Regions from separate parts of the Nocardioides sp. Leaf285 genome, predicted to be linked through region 1. Evidence: riboswitches for the same ligand, from Rfam matches in the RefSeq annotation. Region 1 holds a riboswitch; the other holds the start of a gene.
What was found. Region 1 has a riboswitch for cobalamin ahead of ASF47_RS09025 (magnesium chelatase subunit D family protein). Riboswitches for the same ligand answer to the same signal wherever they lie in the genome.
Positions count from the first base shown of each region.

Region 1 (7,167 bases):
GACCTCCCGCTCGGTGCCGGACCGGGCCGAGGGCTGAGTCGGCTCAGGAGCGGGGTCGGGTGACGGAGTAGAGCCACGACTCCCCCGAGGCGTCGGTGTCGCGGGCCAGGGCGCGGCCGACGAGGATGACCGCGGCCTGGCGCAGCCCGGCCGCCTCCACCTGCTCGGCGATGTCGGCGACGGTGCCGCGCAGGACGAGCTCGCCGGGCTGGCTGGCCCGGAAGACGACGGCCACGGGGCAGTCGGCGCCGTAGTGGCCGGCGAGCTCGGCCATGGTCTCGCGCGTGCGGGTGACGGCCAGGTGCAGCGCCAGGGTGGCGCCGGTGGCGGCGTAGGCGGCCAGCGACTCCCCCTCCGGCATCGCGGTGGAGCGGGCCTGCACGCGGGTGAGCACGACCGACTGCGCCACGAGCGGCACGGTGAGCTCGCGGCCGACCAGGGCCGCCGCGGCGGCGTAGGAGGGCACGCCGGGGGTGACGTCCCAGGTGACGCCGGCGGCGTCGAGCCGGCGGGTCTGCTCGGCGAGGGCGGAGTAGAGCGACGGGTCGCCGCTGGTGAGCCGCACGACCTGCGCCCCCGCCTCGTGGGCGGCGCGCATCACCTCGACCATCGCGTCGAGGTCGAGGCCTTGGGTGTCGACCAGGCGGGCCTGCGGGCGGCAGTGGCCGAGCACCTCGGCGTCGAGGTAGGTGCCGGGGTAGAGCACCACGTCGGCCTCGGCCAGCATGCGCGCCGCGCGCAGGGTCAGCAGGTCGGCGGCGCCGGGGCCGGCCCCGACGAAGCGGACGGTCGTCGGCGGGGTCTCGGGGCTCACGGGGTGCTCCAGTCGGGGTCGCCCGGCCAGCGGGTCGGGTGGTCGGGCGGGGCGGTCCAGGCCCACTGGGTGACGGCGCGGGCGGGGGTCCAGCCGGTGAAGGTGCCGATCGGGGCGGCGGTCTCGACGCCGTGGCGGGTCAGCTCGCCGCCGTGCGCGGCGTAGGCGGCGGCGAGCAGCTGCTCGGTCTCGAGCGTGACGCCGTGCACCACGAGCCGGCCGCCGGGTCGCAGCGCGGCGCGGCAGTGCTCGAGCAGGCCCGGCGCGGTGGCGCCGCCGCCGACGAAGACGGCGTGCGGGCTGGGCTGCCGCTCCAGCACCGCGGGCGCCCGGCCCTCGCGCACCTGCAGGTGGGGCACGCCGAGACGGCGGGCGTTGCGCCGCACCCGCTCGGCACGCCCGGGGTCGGCCTCGAAGGCCCAGGCCTGGAGCGAGGGGTGGGCGCGCAGCCACTCGATGCCGATCGAGCCGGCGCCGGCGCCGACGTCCCAGAGCACCTCGTGGGGCCGGGGGGCCAGACGGGACAGGGCGCTCGCGCGCAGGTCGCGCTTGGTCAGCTGGCCGTCGTGCTCGAAGGCGTCGTCGGGCAGTCCGGTGGTCCACGAGCCCGTCGGCGTCACGTCGCCGCCGGTGGGGCGCACCTCGAGGGCGAGCACGTGCAGGGCGGGCACGTCGGCGGCGGCGACGTCGGCCCAGCCGCCGGCGGTGGCCTCCAGGCGCGACTCGTGGGCCGCGCCGAGGTCGCCGAGCACGGTGAGGGCGCTCGCGGCGTACCCCTCCTCGAGGAGCAGGGCCGCCACGGTCGCGGGGGTGCCGGCGTCGGAGGTCAGCAGGAGCAGGCGTACACCGGGCGCGAGGTGGCGGCGCAGCCGGTCGGTGTCGCGCCCGACCAGGGTGAGCGCCTCGCACTCCTCGGCGGACCACTGCATCCGGGCCCGGGCCAGCGCCAGCGAGGACACCGCCGGGTGCACGACGAGCCGCTCGCGCGGCACCAGGGCGCGCAGGGTGGAGGCGATGCCGGAGACGGTGGGGTCGCCGGAGGCGAGCACCACGACCTCGTCGTCGGCGTGGGCGGCCAGGGTGCGGAGCAGGGAGTCGCCGAAGGGCCGGCCCCACGGCCGGCGGCGCTGGCCCTCGACGACGGGCAGGAGGGCCAGCTGCCGGGCGCTGCCGAGCACCACGGACGCCTCGCCCACCAGCGCGCGGGAGGCCTCGGCGAGCGAGGACCAGCCGTCGGCGCCGATGCCGACGATGTCGACGCGCCGCGGTGCCGCTCCCCGCTCGGAGGCGTGCGGGGGGCCGTCGAGGGGGGACAGGTCGGGGGGCACGCTGCGTGACGCTATCGTGACCGCCACAGCTCCGAGGTGCCCCGAGGTCGCGAGACCGACGGGAGAATCTGGGAAGCCGGTGAGAGTCCGGCACAGGCCCGCTGCGGTGACCCGGGCGATGCGCGAGCGTCGACCCGGGAAGTCCGAAGACCGGCCTCGGGGTTCCTTTCCGATGGCGGACGAGCGGGAGCCTCTCATGCCACAGCACTACCCCTTCTCTGCCGTCGTCGGCTCCGCCGACATGTCGCTCGCGCTCGTGCTGAGCGCGATCTCGCCCGAGATCGGCGGCGTCCTCGTGCGCGGCGAGAAGGGCACGGCCAAGTCCACGATCGTGCGCGGTCTCGTCGGCGTGCTGCCGCCGATCGAGGTGGTCGCGGGCGACGCCTTCTCCACCGACCCCGCCGAGCGGCCCGACGCCCCGACCGAGCAGCGGCCGGTAAGGCTCGTCGAGCTGCCGGTCGGCGCCACCGAGGACCGCGTGCTCGGCTCGCTGCACCTGGAGAAGGCCCTCGCGCACGGCGCCGCGGAGTACGAGCCGGGCCTGCTCGCCCGCGCCCACCGCGGCATCCTCTACGTCGACGAGGTCAACCTGCTCCACGACCACCTCGTCGACGTGCTGCTCGACGCCGCCGCCACGGGCCGCGCCACCGTGGAGCGCGACGGGGTCTCGGTGACCCACGCCGCCCGTTTCGTGCTCGTGGGCACCATGAACCCCGAGGAGGGCGAGCTGCGCCCGCAGCTGCTCGACCGCTTCGGGCTCACCGTGGAGGTGGCCGCCCCCCGCGACCCGGCGCTGCGCGTCGAGGTCGTGCGACGCCGGATGGCCCACGACGCCGACCCCGAGGCCTTCGCGCGGCGGTGGGCCGCCGCCGAGTCCGACCTCACCCGCCGCGTCGCGGCCGCCCAGGCCCTGCTGCCCGACGTCGTGCTCGACGACGACGTGCTGCTCAAGGTCGCCGAGCTCTGCGCGGCCTTCGAGGTCGACGGCCTGCGCGCCGACCTCGTCACCGCCCGCACCGCGGTGGCCCACGCCGCCTGGCACGGCCGGACCCGCGTCACCGTCGAGGACGTGCGCGCCGCCGCCCGGCTCGCCCTCCCCCACCGCCGTCGCCGCAACCCCTTCGACGCCCCCGGCCTCGACGAGGACCTCCTCGACGACGTGCTCGGCCCCGAGCCCGACGAGGGGCCTGAGGACGACCCCGACGGGCCGGGTGAGGGACCCGAGGACGGGCCGGACCGAGGACCGGGCGAGCAGCCCGGGCAGCCCGAGCAGCCTGGGCAGCCCGAGTCGGCGCCCGGGGACGACGACGCCCCCGGCCGCCCCGACCCGACCGCGGAGGCGACCGAGGAGCCGACCCCGCAGCCGACCCCGCAGCCGACCCCGTCCCCCGCGGGGGCGGGCACGACGGTGGCGGCGGGCGCGACGTACCGGGCGCGGCTGTTCACGGTGCGCGGCGCCGGCCGCGGGGAGAGCGGACGCCGCAGCCGCGCCGAGACCGACACCGGGCGCCGTGTCGGCGCGCGGCCGGGCCGCACCGGCGCGATCCACCTCGCCGAGACGGTGCGCGCGGCCGTGCCCCACCAGGCGCTGCGCGGGCGCGCGCCGGGCGCCGGCGGACGGCTGCTGCTCGACGCCGACGACCTGCGCGTGGCGGTGCGGGAGGGCCAGGAGTCCAACCTCGTGCTCTTCTGCGTCGACGCCTCCGGCTCCATGGCCGCGCGGCGCCGCATGGAGCAGGTCAAGGCCGCGATCCTCAGCCTGCTGCTCGACGCCTACCGGCGCCGCGACAAGGTCGGGCTGGTCACCTTCCGCGGGGCCGGCGCCGAGCTGACCCTGCCGCCCACCCGCTCGGTCGACGTGGCCGCCGCCCGGCTCGAGGTGCTGCCCGGCGGCGGACGCACCCCGCTCGCCGAGGGCCTCGAGGAGGCCGCCCGGACCCTGGCCACCGAGCGGCTGCGCGACCCGCGCCGCCGCTCCCTGCTCGTCGTGGTGACCGACGGCCGCGCCACCGCCGGGGCCGACGCCGTCGCCCGCTCCCGCCACGCCGCCGCCGCGCTCGCCGCCGCCGGCCAGGCCGCCCTGGTCGTCGACTGCGAGAGCGGGCCGATGCGCCTGGGCCTCGGGGGCGTCCTGGCCGCCCACCTGGGCGCCGAGCACGTGCCGCTGGCCGAGGTCAGCGCCGGCGCCCTCGCCGCCACCGTGCGCGAGCGGGTCGCCTGATGGCGCCGAAGGGGCAGCCGCTGGCCGTGCCCGACGACGGCCTGACCACGGCCCAGCGGCGCACCCAGCCGCTGCTGATGGTGCACACCGGCGACGGCAAGGGGAAGTCGACCGCGGCCTTCGGGCTCGCGATCCGGGCCTGGAACCAGGGCTGGGACGTCGGGGTCTTCCAGTTCGTGAAGTCGGCCAAGTGGCGCATCGGGGAGCAGACCGTGCTCGAGCGCCTCGGCGAGCTGCACGACCAGACCGGCGAGGGCGGTCCGGTGGAGTGGCACAAGATGGGCGCCGGCTGGTCGTGGTCGCGCAAGGAGGGCTCGGAGGCCGACCACGCCGCCGAGGCCGCCGAGGGCTGGGCCGAGGTCAAGCGGCGCCTGGCCGAGGAGCGCCACGACCTCTACGTGCTCGACGAGTTCACCTACCCCATGGAGTGGGGCTGGGTCGACGTCGACGACGTCGTCACCACCCTGCGCGAGCGGCCCGGTCGGCAGTACGTCGTGCTCACCGGCCGCCGCGCCCACCCGGCGCTGGTCGAGGCCGCCGACCTGGTCACCGAGATGACCAAGGTCAAGCACCAGATGGACCGCGGCCAGAAGGGCCAGAGGGGGATCGAGTGGTGACCCGGCTCCCGCGCGTCGTGGTCGCCGCCCCCTCCACCGGCCAGGGCAAGACCACGGTCTCCACCGGGCTGATGGCCGCACTGCGCCGCGCCGGTCACGTCGTCAGCGGCCACAAGGTCGGCCCCGACTACATCGACCCCGGCTACCACGCCCTCGCCTGCGGCCGACCGGGCCGCAACCTCGACCCGCACCTGGTCGGCGAGGACCTCGTCGTGCCGCTGCTGCTGCACGGCGCCCGCACGCCGGAGCCGGCCGACGTCGCCGTCGTCGAGGGCGTCATGGGCCTCTACGACGGCCGGGTCGGCACCCGCGGCTTCTCCTCCACCGCCCACGTCGCCGCCCTCACCCGCACCCCGGTCGTGCTCGTCGTCGATATCTCGCGCTCCTCGCGCTCCATCGGCGCCGTCGTGCACGGTATGGCCACCTGGGACCCCACCGTCACCGTGGCCGGTGTCGTGCTCAACCAGGCCGGCTCCCCGCGCCACGCCGCCGAGGTGCGCTCCAGCATCGACCTGCCCGTGCTCGGCACCATCCCCCGCGACGCCGGCGTCTCCGCGCCCTCGCGCCACCTCGGCCTCGTGCCCGCCGACGAGCGCGCCCTCTCGGCGGAGTCGCTGGACCACCTCGCGGACCACGTCGCCGCCCACGTCGACCTCGAGGCCGTCCTCGCCCTCGCCGCCACCGCGCCCGACCTCGCCGAGGACCCGTGGGCGCCGGAGGCCGTCGTACGCCGCCCCGAGGGCGCCGGCCGCCCGGTCGTCGCCGTCGCGGGCGGGCGGGCCTTCACGTTCCGCTACGCCGAGACCGAGGAGCTGCTGCGCGCGGCCGGCTGCGAGGTGGTGGGCTTCGACCCGATGCACGACACCGCGCTGCCCGCCGGCACGGCGGGGGTCTACCTCGGCGGCGGCTTCCCCGAGGTCCACGTCGGGGAGCTGGGCGGCAACGAGGCGCTGCGCGCCGCCCTGCGCGCGGCCGTGCTCGACGGCGTGCCGACGGTGGCGGAGTGCGCGGGGCTGCTCTACCTCTGCGACACCCTCGACGGGGCGCCGATGGTGGGGGCGCTGCCGGCCACCGCGCAGATGACGCCGCGGCTCACCATGCGCTACCCCGTGGCGACCGCGGTCGGCGACAGCCTGCTCACCCGGCGCGGGGAGCAGGTCACCGGCCACGAGTTCCACCGCACCCACGTCGAGCCGGTGAGGGGCGAGACCGCCACCTGGGAGGTCGACGGCGAGGCGGTCGGCTTCGGCACCGCCAGCCTGCACGCCTCCTACCTGCACACCCACTGGGCCGGTCACCCCCACCTCGCCCAGCGCTTCGCCGACGCGGTGCACGCCCGGGCCCGTGACCTGTCCCGTGACTGAGGCCGGCCCGCCCGTCGACCCGCTGCGCCACCACGGCGACGCCGAGGTGCGCGGCAGCGGGCTGCTCGACCTGGCCGTCAACGTCCACGACGGCCCCCGCCCGGCGTGGCTCGACTCCGCGCTTCACGCCGCCGTGGACGCCTCGGGCCACTATCCCAGCCCCACCGCGGCGGAGGCCGCGCTGGCCCGGCGCCACGACCGGCCGGCCGAGGAGGTGCTGGCCACCGCCGGCGCGGCCGAGGCCTTCTCCCTCGTCGCGCGGTGGCGCGCGTGGCGCCGCCCGGTGGTGGTGCACCCGCAGTTCACCGAGCCCCACGCGGCGCTGGAGCAGGCCGGTCACGACGTCACGCCGGTGCTGCTGCCGGAGCCCTTCGTGCTCGACCCGGCCGCGGTGCCCGACGACGCCGACCTCGTGGTGCTGGGCAACCCGACCAACCCCACCGGGGTCCTCCACCCGGCCGAGGCCGTGCGGGCGCTGCTGCGCCCGGGGCGGGTGGTGCTGGTCGACGAGGCCTTCATGGACGCCGTGCCCGGCGAGACCGCGTCGGTGGCCGGGCTGCGCGCCCCGGGCCTGGTGGTCGTGCGCAGCCTCACCAAGCACTGGGGCATCCCCGGCGTGCGCGCGGGCTACCTGCTGGCCTCGCGCCGCTCGGTCGCCGCCCTGCGCCGCGGGCAGGTGCCCTGGTCGGTCTCCACCACCGCCGCCGCCGCGATGACCGCCTGCTCCACCCCCGCCGCGGTCGCCGAGGGCGCCCGGCGCGCCCGCGAGGTCGTCGCCCACCGCGAGCACCTCGAGCGCGGCCTGGCCGACCTCCACGTCGAC
Region 1 covers NZ_LMNH01000003.1:112,831-119,997, reverse strand. Annotated here, with positions in the region: gene ASF47_RS09040 (precorrin-2 C(20)-methyltransferase) at 1-37, shown strand, start outside; gene cobM (precorrin-4 C(11)-methyltransferase) at 44-814, opposite strand; gene cbiE (precorrin-6y C5,15-methyltransferase (decarboxylating) subunit CbiE) at 811-2,142, opposite strand; cobalamin riboswitch at 2,170-2,315, shown strand; gene ASF47_RS09025 (magnesium chelatase subunit D family protein) at 2,339-4,363, shown strand; gene cobO (cob(I)yrinic acid a,c-diamide adenosyltransferase) at 4,363-4,980, shown strand; gene ASF47_RS21885 (cobyrinate a,c-diamide synthase) at 4,977-6,344, shown strand; gene cobC (Rv2231c family pyridoxal phosphate-dependent protein CobC) at 6,337-7,167, shown strand, end outside.

Region 2 (7,167 bases), on a different contig from region 1:
CGACCTCATCCGCCTGCCCACGATCGTCGACGCGGCCAAGGACGGGCTGCTGCTCGACCTCGACCCCTACTACGACGCCTTCGGCTGGGACGAGTTCCCCGAGTCGCAGCTCGAGCAGCTCCGGGTCGACGACGACGGCACCCGCGGCAGCGGCTCGCTCTACGCCATGGGCGTGGGCTACTCGGTGACGGGCGTCTACTACAACACCCGCATCGCCGAGGAGATCGGGCTCGAGGAGCCGCCGGCCACCATCGACGAGCTCGAGGACGCCATGGCCGAGGCCAAGGCCGCCGGCGAGCAGCCGATCGTGCAGTTCAACGACATCGGCGGCGTGGCCTTCCCGTTCCAGGCCCTGCTGAACCAGATGGGCGACCCGGCCGAGGTGGCCGCGTGGACCTACCAGAAGCCCGGCGCCACCATCGACACCCCGGCCGCCGTCGAGGCGGCCGACTACGTCGGGCGCTGGGCCGAGGAGGGCTACTTCCCCTCCGACGCCAACAGCCTCGACTACACCACGATGATGGGCCGCTTCGTCGACGGCGAGGGCCTGTTCATGTTCAACGGCGACTGGGAGTCGGCCAACCTCGACTCCTCGATGGGCGAGGACGTCGGCTTCTTCCTCATGCCCCCCGTCGAGGAGGGCAACGCCCCGGTCGCGATGGGCGCCCCCAACACCTACGCGATCCCGGCCAAGGCCGAGCACGCCGACGAGATGGCCTACTTCCTGAACTGGGTCCACACCGACGAGACCGCCCGCGAGATCGTCGTCGAGCAGGGCGGTGCCGCCCCCGGCGGGCCCGCCTCGCTGCCGCTGCCCGAGGTCGACCCCGACTCGCTGATCGCCCAGACCCTCGCCGGCGCCCAGACCATCGGGGAGTCGGGGGTGCTGGTGGACTTCATCGCCAACGCCACCTCCGGCATCTACGCCAACTCGATCCGCCCGGAGCTCCAGTCGCTCCTCGACGGCCGCACCAGCGGCGCCGACGTCCCCCCGGCGCTCCAGGCGACCTACGAGGACGAGCTGTCGTCGTGAGCGTCTCCGCAGCTCCCGTGGCGGCTGGGGAGGCCCTGACCTCCCCGGCCGCCACGGGCCGCGCACCCCGGCGCGGTCCCCGCCCCGGCGGCCTGCGCCGGTGGGGCCACCTGGCCTTCGTCGCGCCGGCCCTGGCCTTCTACGGCTACTTCGTGCTCTTCCCGCTCGGCACCTCGGTGCAGTACTCCCTCTACGACTGGAACGGCATCGGCCCCGCCACGTGGGTGGGTGCGGAGAACTACCGCCGGGTGCTCACCGACCCCGACCAGCTCGAGACGCTGCTGCACGCCTTCGAGCTGATCCTGTTCTTCACCGTCGTGCCCGTCGTGCTCGGCCTGGTCGCCGCCTCGCTGATGCACGGGCTGCGACCGGGTCCCTTCGCGACCGTCTCGCGCACCGTGCTCTTCATCCCGCAGGTCATCCCGCTGGTGGCCGCCGGCATCGTGTGGGACTGGGTCTACTCCAGCGACGGCATCGCCAACGAGGTGCTGCGCGCGATCGGGCTCGGCGACGTCGCCCGGCCCTGGCTGGCCGACTTCGAGACCGCGCTGCCCGCGGTGGGGCTCATCGGCTCCTGGGTGATGCTCGGCCTGTGCACCCTGCTGCTGCTCACCGGCATCAGCAAGATCGACCCCTCGCTGTACGAGGCGGCCCGCATCGACGGGGCCGGGCGGCTCAGCGAGCTGCGCCACGTCACCCTGCCCGGTCTGCGCCGCGAGCTGGGCGTCTGCGTCACGGTCACGATGATCGCGGCGCTGGCCAGCTTCGACATCATCTACATCTCGACCCAGGGCGGTCCCGGCCGCTCCACGATGGTGCCCGGGGTGGAGATCTACCGCCTCGCCTTCACCGAGCGCGAGATCGGGCGGGCCTCGGCCATGGCCGTCGTGCTCATGGTGCTGGTGCTCGTCACGATCGTCCCCGTCCAGCGACTGACCCAGAGGGCCGACCAGTGACCGCGACCCGCCGCGCCGACCTCGCCGGACGGGGCCTCCTCGTCGTCTTCATGGTGCTGACCCTCGTGCCCTTCGCCAGCCTGTTGCTCACCGCGCTCCAGCCGCAGGGCAGCATCCCCACCGGGCTCAGCTGGCCCGCCGACCCGCAGTGGCACAACTTCGTCGACGCCTACCGCGTCGCCGACCTCACCCCGCTGCTGGTCTCGAGCATGCTCATCGTGGCCGGCGTCGTGCCCGCTGCGCTGGTGCTTGCCAGCCTGGCCGGCTACGGGCTGGCCTCGCTCAAGGTGCCCGGCGCGTCGTGGATCTTCCTGCTCTTCGTGCTCGGGCTCACCATCCCGTTCGAGTCGCTCATCACGCCGCTCTACTACCAGATCGAGGCGCTCGGGCTGCTCAACACCCGCGCCGCGCTCGTGCTGCCGCTCATCGCGCTCTACATGCCCTTCGCGGTCTTCTGGATGCGGGCGCACTTCCTCACCGTGCCGGTCGAGCTCTCCGAGGCGGCCTACGTCGACGGCGCCGGGGCCTGGCGCACCTTCCGCCACATCCACCTGCCGCTGGCCGTGCCGGCCCTGTCGTCGCTGGCGATCCTGCTCTTCCTGTGGACCTGGAACCAGTTCATCCTCGCCATCGTCCTGGTCAGCGACCCCAGCAAGCGCACGATGGCCGGCGCGCTCGGCGCCTTCCAGGGCCAGTACGGCACCGACATCGTGCTGCTCTCCGCCGGCTCCCTGCTCATCCTGGCGCCCACCGTCGCGGTCTTCGTGCTCTTCCAGCGCCAGTTCTCCCGCGCGCTGCTCCAGGGCGCCGTCAAGGGCTGACCGCCCGCCGCTGCGCGCCCCTCCCGTCCACGCCCGTCCGCGCCCGTTCCCGACCCCTCGAGGACCACCGTGCCCCAGTACGACCTTCCCGCCGCCGAGCTCGCCGCCTACCGCGGCAGCGTCACCGAGCCCACCGGCCTCGCCGCCTTCTGGGAGGAGACCCTCCAGGCCTCCCGAGCGCGTGCCCGCGCTCCCCGGGTGGAGCCCGTCGACGCCCGCCTGCCCCTGGTCGAGGTGAGCGACGTGACCCTCAGCGGCTACGACGGCGAGCCCGTGCGGGCGTGGTACCGCCGCCCCGCCGGGGTGGGCGGCGACCTCCCGCTGGTCATCCGCTACCAGGGCTACACCGGCGGCCGCGGCCTGCCCCACCAGGTGCCGCACTGGACGCTGGCGGGCTACGCCACCCTCGACGTCGACAGCCGCGGCCAGGGCTCCGGCGGCGGCTGGGTCGGCGACACCCCCGACCCCCACGGGCACGGACCGTCGTACCTCGGGGGCTTCATGACGCGGGGCCTGGAGGACCCGGCCCGGCACTACTACCGCCGGCTCTTCACCGACGCGGTGCTGGCGGTCGACGCCGGCGTCGCGCTGCCGGGCGTCGACCGCGACCGGGTCGTCGTCGCCGGCGTCAGCCAGGGCGGCGGCATCGCGCTGGCCGTCTCGGGCCTGCACGACGGGCTGGCCGGCGTGCTCGCCGACGTGCCCTTCCTGTGCGACATGCCGCGCGGGGTGGCCATCGCCTCGACCGGCCCCTACCTCGAGGTGGCGGCGTTCCTCGCCTCCCACCGCGACGCCGCCGACCGCGCCTTCGCCACGCTCGCCCACTTCGACGCGGCGGTGCTGGGGCGCCGCGCGAGCGCGCCCGCGCTGATGTCGGTGGCGCTGATGGACACCGTCTGCCCGCCCTCCACCGTGCACGCGGCCCGCAACACCTACGGCGGCCCCAGCGAGCTGGTCGTCTACCCGTGGAACGACCACGAGGGCGGGCAGTTCCACCAGGAGGCGGCCCAGCTGGAGTGGCTGGCCAAGCTCCTCGGCGGCCCCACCCCCGGCCGGGCCTGAGCCGTGCCCGCGCGGGTCACCGTGGCCGACGTGGCCCGGGAGGCGCGGGTCTCGGTGGCCTCGGTCTCCCGGGCGCTCAACGACGCCCCGGGCGTCGGCGCCGCGACCCGCGACCACGTGCGCGCCGTCGCCCGACAGGTGGGCTACGAGCGCTTCGCCCCGGCCGCCGACCTGGCGCACGGAGCGGGCCGCGGCTCCGGCCCCGGGGCGGCCACGATGGCCGACGTCGCGGCCCGCGCGGGGGTCTCGCCCGCCACCGTCTCGCGCGCCCTCGCCGGCTCGCCCCGGGTCAGCGCCTCCACCCGCGCGCGGGTCGAGGCGGCCGCGCGGGAGCTCGGCTACACCGTCTGCACCGCCGCGGCCTCGACCGCCCGGGCCCGGTGAGCGCGGCGCCGGGGGCGACCACGGCGTGCTAACTTCGCCGCGAGCCAGAACACATCTGACGATGTGCGGGAATCCGGTGAGAATCCGGAGCTGACGCGCAGCGGTGAGAGTGACTGGTGGGACGACGCACCACTGGGCCCGTGGCCTGGGAAGGTGTCCCACCGGGACGAACTCGAGTCCGAAGACCGGCTGGCTCGCCTGACCGATGCCGGCCCGCGCGACTCGGGTCCCCGACAGATGCGAGACCCCGCTGTGGCCGTGACCCGTCCCGCCCCGCCGACCGCGCCCGCGCGCGCCGCCGACCCGCCCCCGCCCGGCGTACGACGCGGCCCGCGGCTCGCGCTGCACCTGGGCCTGCTGGCGGCCCTGGCCGTCTCGCTCGTGGTGGCCCTCGCGCTGGGCTCGGAGCGGCTGCCGGTGGGCGGGGTCGTCGACGTGGTGCGCGAGCGCGTGCTGCACGGGCGCCCGGGCCCCGACCCGGTGCTCGACGTCATCGTCTGGGAGCTGCGCGCCCCGCGCGTGCTGATGGCGGCGGTGGTCGGCGCCGGGCTCGCGCTGGCCGGCACGGCGATGCAGACCCTGGTGCGCAACCCGCTGGCCGACCCCTACCTGCTCGGGGTCTCGGCGGGTGCCGGCGTCGGGGCGACGGCGGTCATCGCATTCGGTGCGCTCGCCGCGCTCGGGGCGTGGGCGCTGTCGGTGGGCGCCCTGCTCGGGGCGCTCGGCGCGGCGGTGCTCGTCTTCGGGGTCTCGCTGGCCCAGGGCGGCCTGACCCCGCTGCGGCTGGTGCTGACCGGGGTGGTGATGTCGTCGGCCTTCTCGTCGGTCTCCAGCCTCATGGTCTTCCTCGGCGAGGAGCCCCGCGCGACCGAGTCGGTGCTCTTCTGGCTGCTCGGCTCGCTCGCGGGCGCGACGTGGGCGCAGCTGGTGGCGCCCGCGGCGGCGGTGCTGGTGGCGGCGGTGCTCGTCGTCGGCGTGCACGGCTGGCTCGACGCGCTGGCCACCGGCGACGACACCGCCGCCGCGGTCGGCGTGCCGGTCGCCGCGCTGCGGGTCGCGCTCTTCGTCCTCACCTCCGCCCTCGTCGGGGTGCTGGTGGCGGTCTCGGGGGGCATCGGCTTCGTCGGCCTCGTCGTGCCCCACCTGGCGCGCCTGGTCGTCGGCGGCGGCCACCGGGCGATGCTCCCGGTGGCCGCGCTCGGTGGCGCGGTCTTCCTGGTGTGGGTCGACGTGGTCGCCCGCACCGTCGTGAGCCCGCAGGAGATCCCGCTGAGCGTGGTCACCGGCCTCGTGGGCGCGCCGGTCTTCCTGCTGCTGCTCGGGCGCCGGCGCTACCACTTCGGGGGCGGGGCGTGAGCGGCCGGCCCGCACCGGCCCTGACGGCCCGGGCGCTGTCGTGCGCGGTCGGCGGGCGCGTCGTGCTGCGCGGTGTCGACCTCGACCTGGCACCCGGCAGCACCACCGCCGTGCTCGGCGTCAACGGCTCGGGGAAGACGACGCTGCTGCGCACGCTGGCGGGCCTGACGCGCCCCGAGACCGGGGCGGTGCTGGTCGGCGACCGCGAGGTCCACGACCTGCCGGCGCGCCGCCGGGCGCAGGTCGTGGCGTTCGTGGCGCAGGAGGAGAGCCCGCCGGCCGACATGACCGCGGGGGAGTTCGTGGCGCTGGGGCGCCTGCCCCACCACCGGCCGTGGGCGCGCGGCGACGGCGACCGGCCCCACGCCCGCGCCGCCCTCGCCGAGGTCGGGCTCGACGCCGCCCTCGACCGGCCCTGCGCCCAGCTCTCGGGCGGCGAGCGGCGGCGGGTCTGCCTGGCCCGCGGCCTGGTGCAGGACTGCGAGCTGCTCGTGCTCGACGAGCCGACCAACCACCTCGACGTGAGCCACCAGGTGGCGCTGCTCGCGCTGCTGCGCGCCTCCGGGCGCACCGTGCTGACCGCGCTGCACGACCTCGCGCTCGCCGCGGCCCACGCCGACCAGGTGGTCGTGCTCCACGAGGGCCGGGTCCACGCCGCGGGTGCACCGCACGACGTGCTCACCCCCGACGTCGTCGCCCGGGTCTTCGGCGTCGACGCCGCCCACCTCAGCGACCCGCGGGGTCGCCACCACCTCGTCGTCGGCCCCGGCCGCCACCTGCGCTGACCCGGCTCCGCCGCGTCGGCCCACCGCCCTCCCGCCGCCCTCCCGTCGCTCCTCCCTCCCGAAGGCAGGTCCTCCGTGCACCGTCCCCTCCCCGTCCGTCCCCTCCCGGTCCGTCTCCTCGCCGTCCGCCCCGTCTCCGCGCTCGCCGCCGTGGCGGTCCTGGCCCTGACGACGTCGTGCGGTGCCGGCCCCGCGACCGGCCCGGCGGCGGGCTCGCCGGGCGCGACCGGCGCCTCGCTCGTGCTCGAGAACTGCGGGGAGGAGCGCGCCTACCCCGACCCGGCCGAGCGCCTCTACGTCTACGACGGCGGCATGATCGCGATGGTGCTCGCCGTGGGCGCGGCCGACGCCGTCGCCGGCATCAGCGGGCTCCAGGACGACGCCGAGGCCCTGGCCCGGGTCTACGGCGAGGACGTCGTGGCCGACCTCCCGGTGGCCAGCGAGGACCGCCCCACGGTCGAGAACGTCCTGCTCCAGCGCCCCGACCTCATGGTCGCCGGCTGGAGCTACGGGTGGGACGAGGACGCCGGTCTGACCCCCGACGGGCTGGCCGAGCGCGGCATCGCGGCGTGGACCCTCACCGAGTCGTGCCGCCAGGGCGACGGCGAGAGCCGCGGCGTCGTCGACCCCTGGACCGCGCTGAGCACCGACCTGACCGCGCTGGGCCGCCTCACCGGGCACGAGGACGACGCGGCCGCCCGGGTCGCCGACGTCGAGGAGCGCCTGGCCCGGCTGCGGCAGGCGCCGCGGGCCGCGGAGACGCCCACCGT
Region 2 covers NZ_LMNH01000001.1:165,838-173,004, forward strand. Annotated here, with positions in the region: gene ASF47_RS00875 (ABC transporter substrate-binding protein) at 1-1,033, shown strand, start outside; gene ASF47_RS00880 (carbohydrate ABC transporter permease) at 1,030-1,989, shown strand; gene ASF47_RS00885 (carbohydrate ABC transporter permease) at 1,986-2,810, shown strand; gene ASF47_RS00890 (acetylxylan esterase) at 2,880-3,872, shown strand; gene ASF47_RS21605 (helix-turn-helix domain-containing protein) at 3,903-4,256, shown strand; cobalamin riboswitch at 4,285-4,464, shown strand; gene ASF47_RS00900 (FecCD family ABC transporter permease) at 4,599-5,612, shown strand; gene ASF47_RS00905 (ABC transporter ATP-binding protein) at 5,609-6,397, shown strand; gene ASF47_RS00910 (ABC transporter substrate-binding protein) at 6,473-7,167, shown strand, end outside.
Region 2: linked by a shared signal. The riboswitch ahead of ASF47_RS00900 (FecCD family ABC transporter permease) and the one ahead of ASF47_RS09025 (magnesium chelatase subunit D family protein) in region 1 are both predicted to bind cobalamin.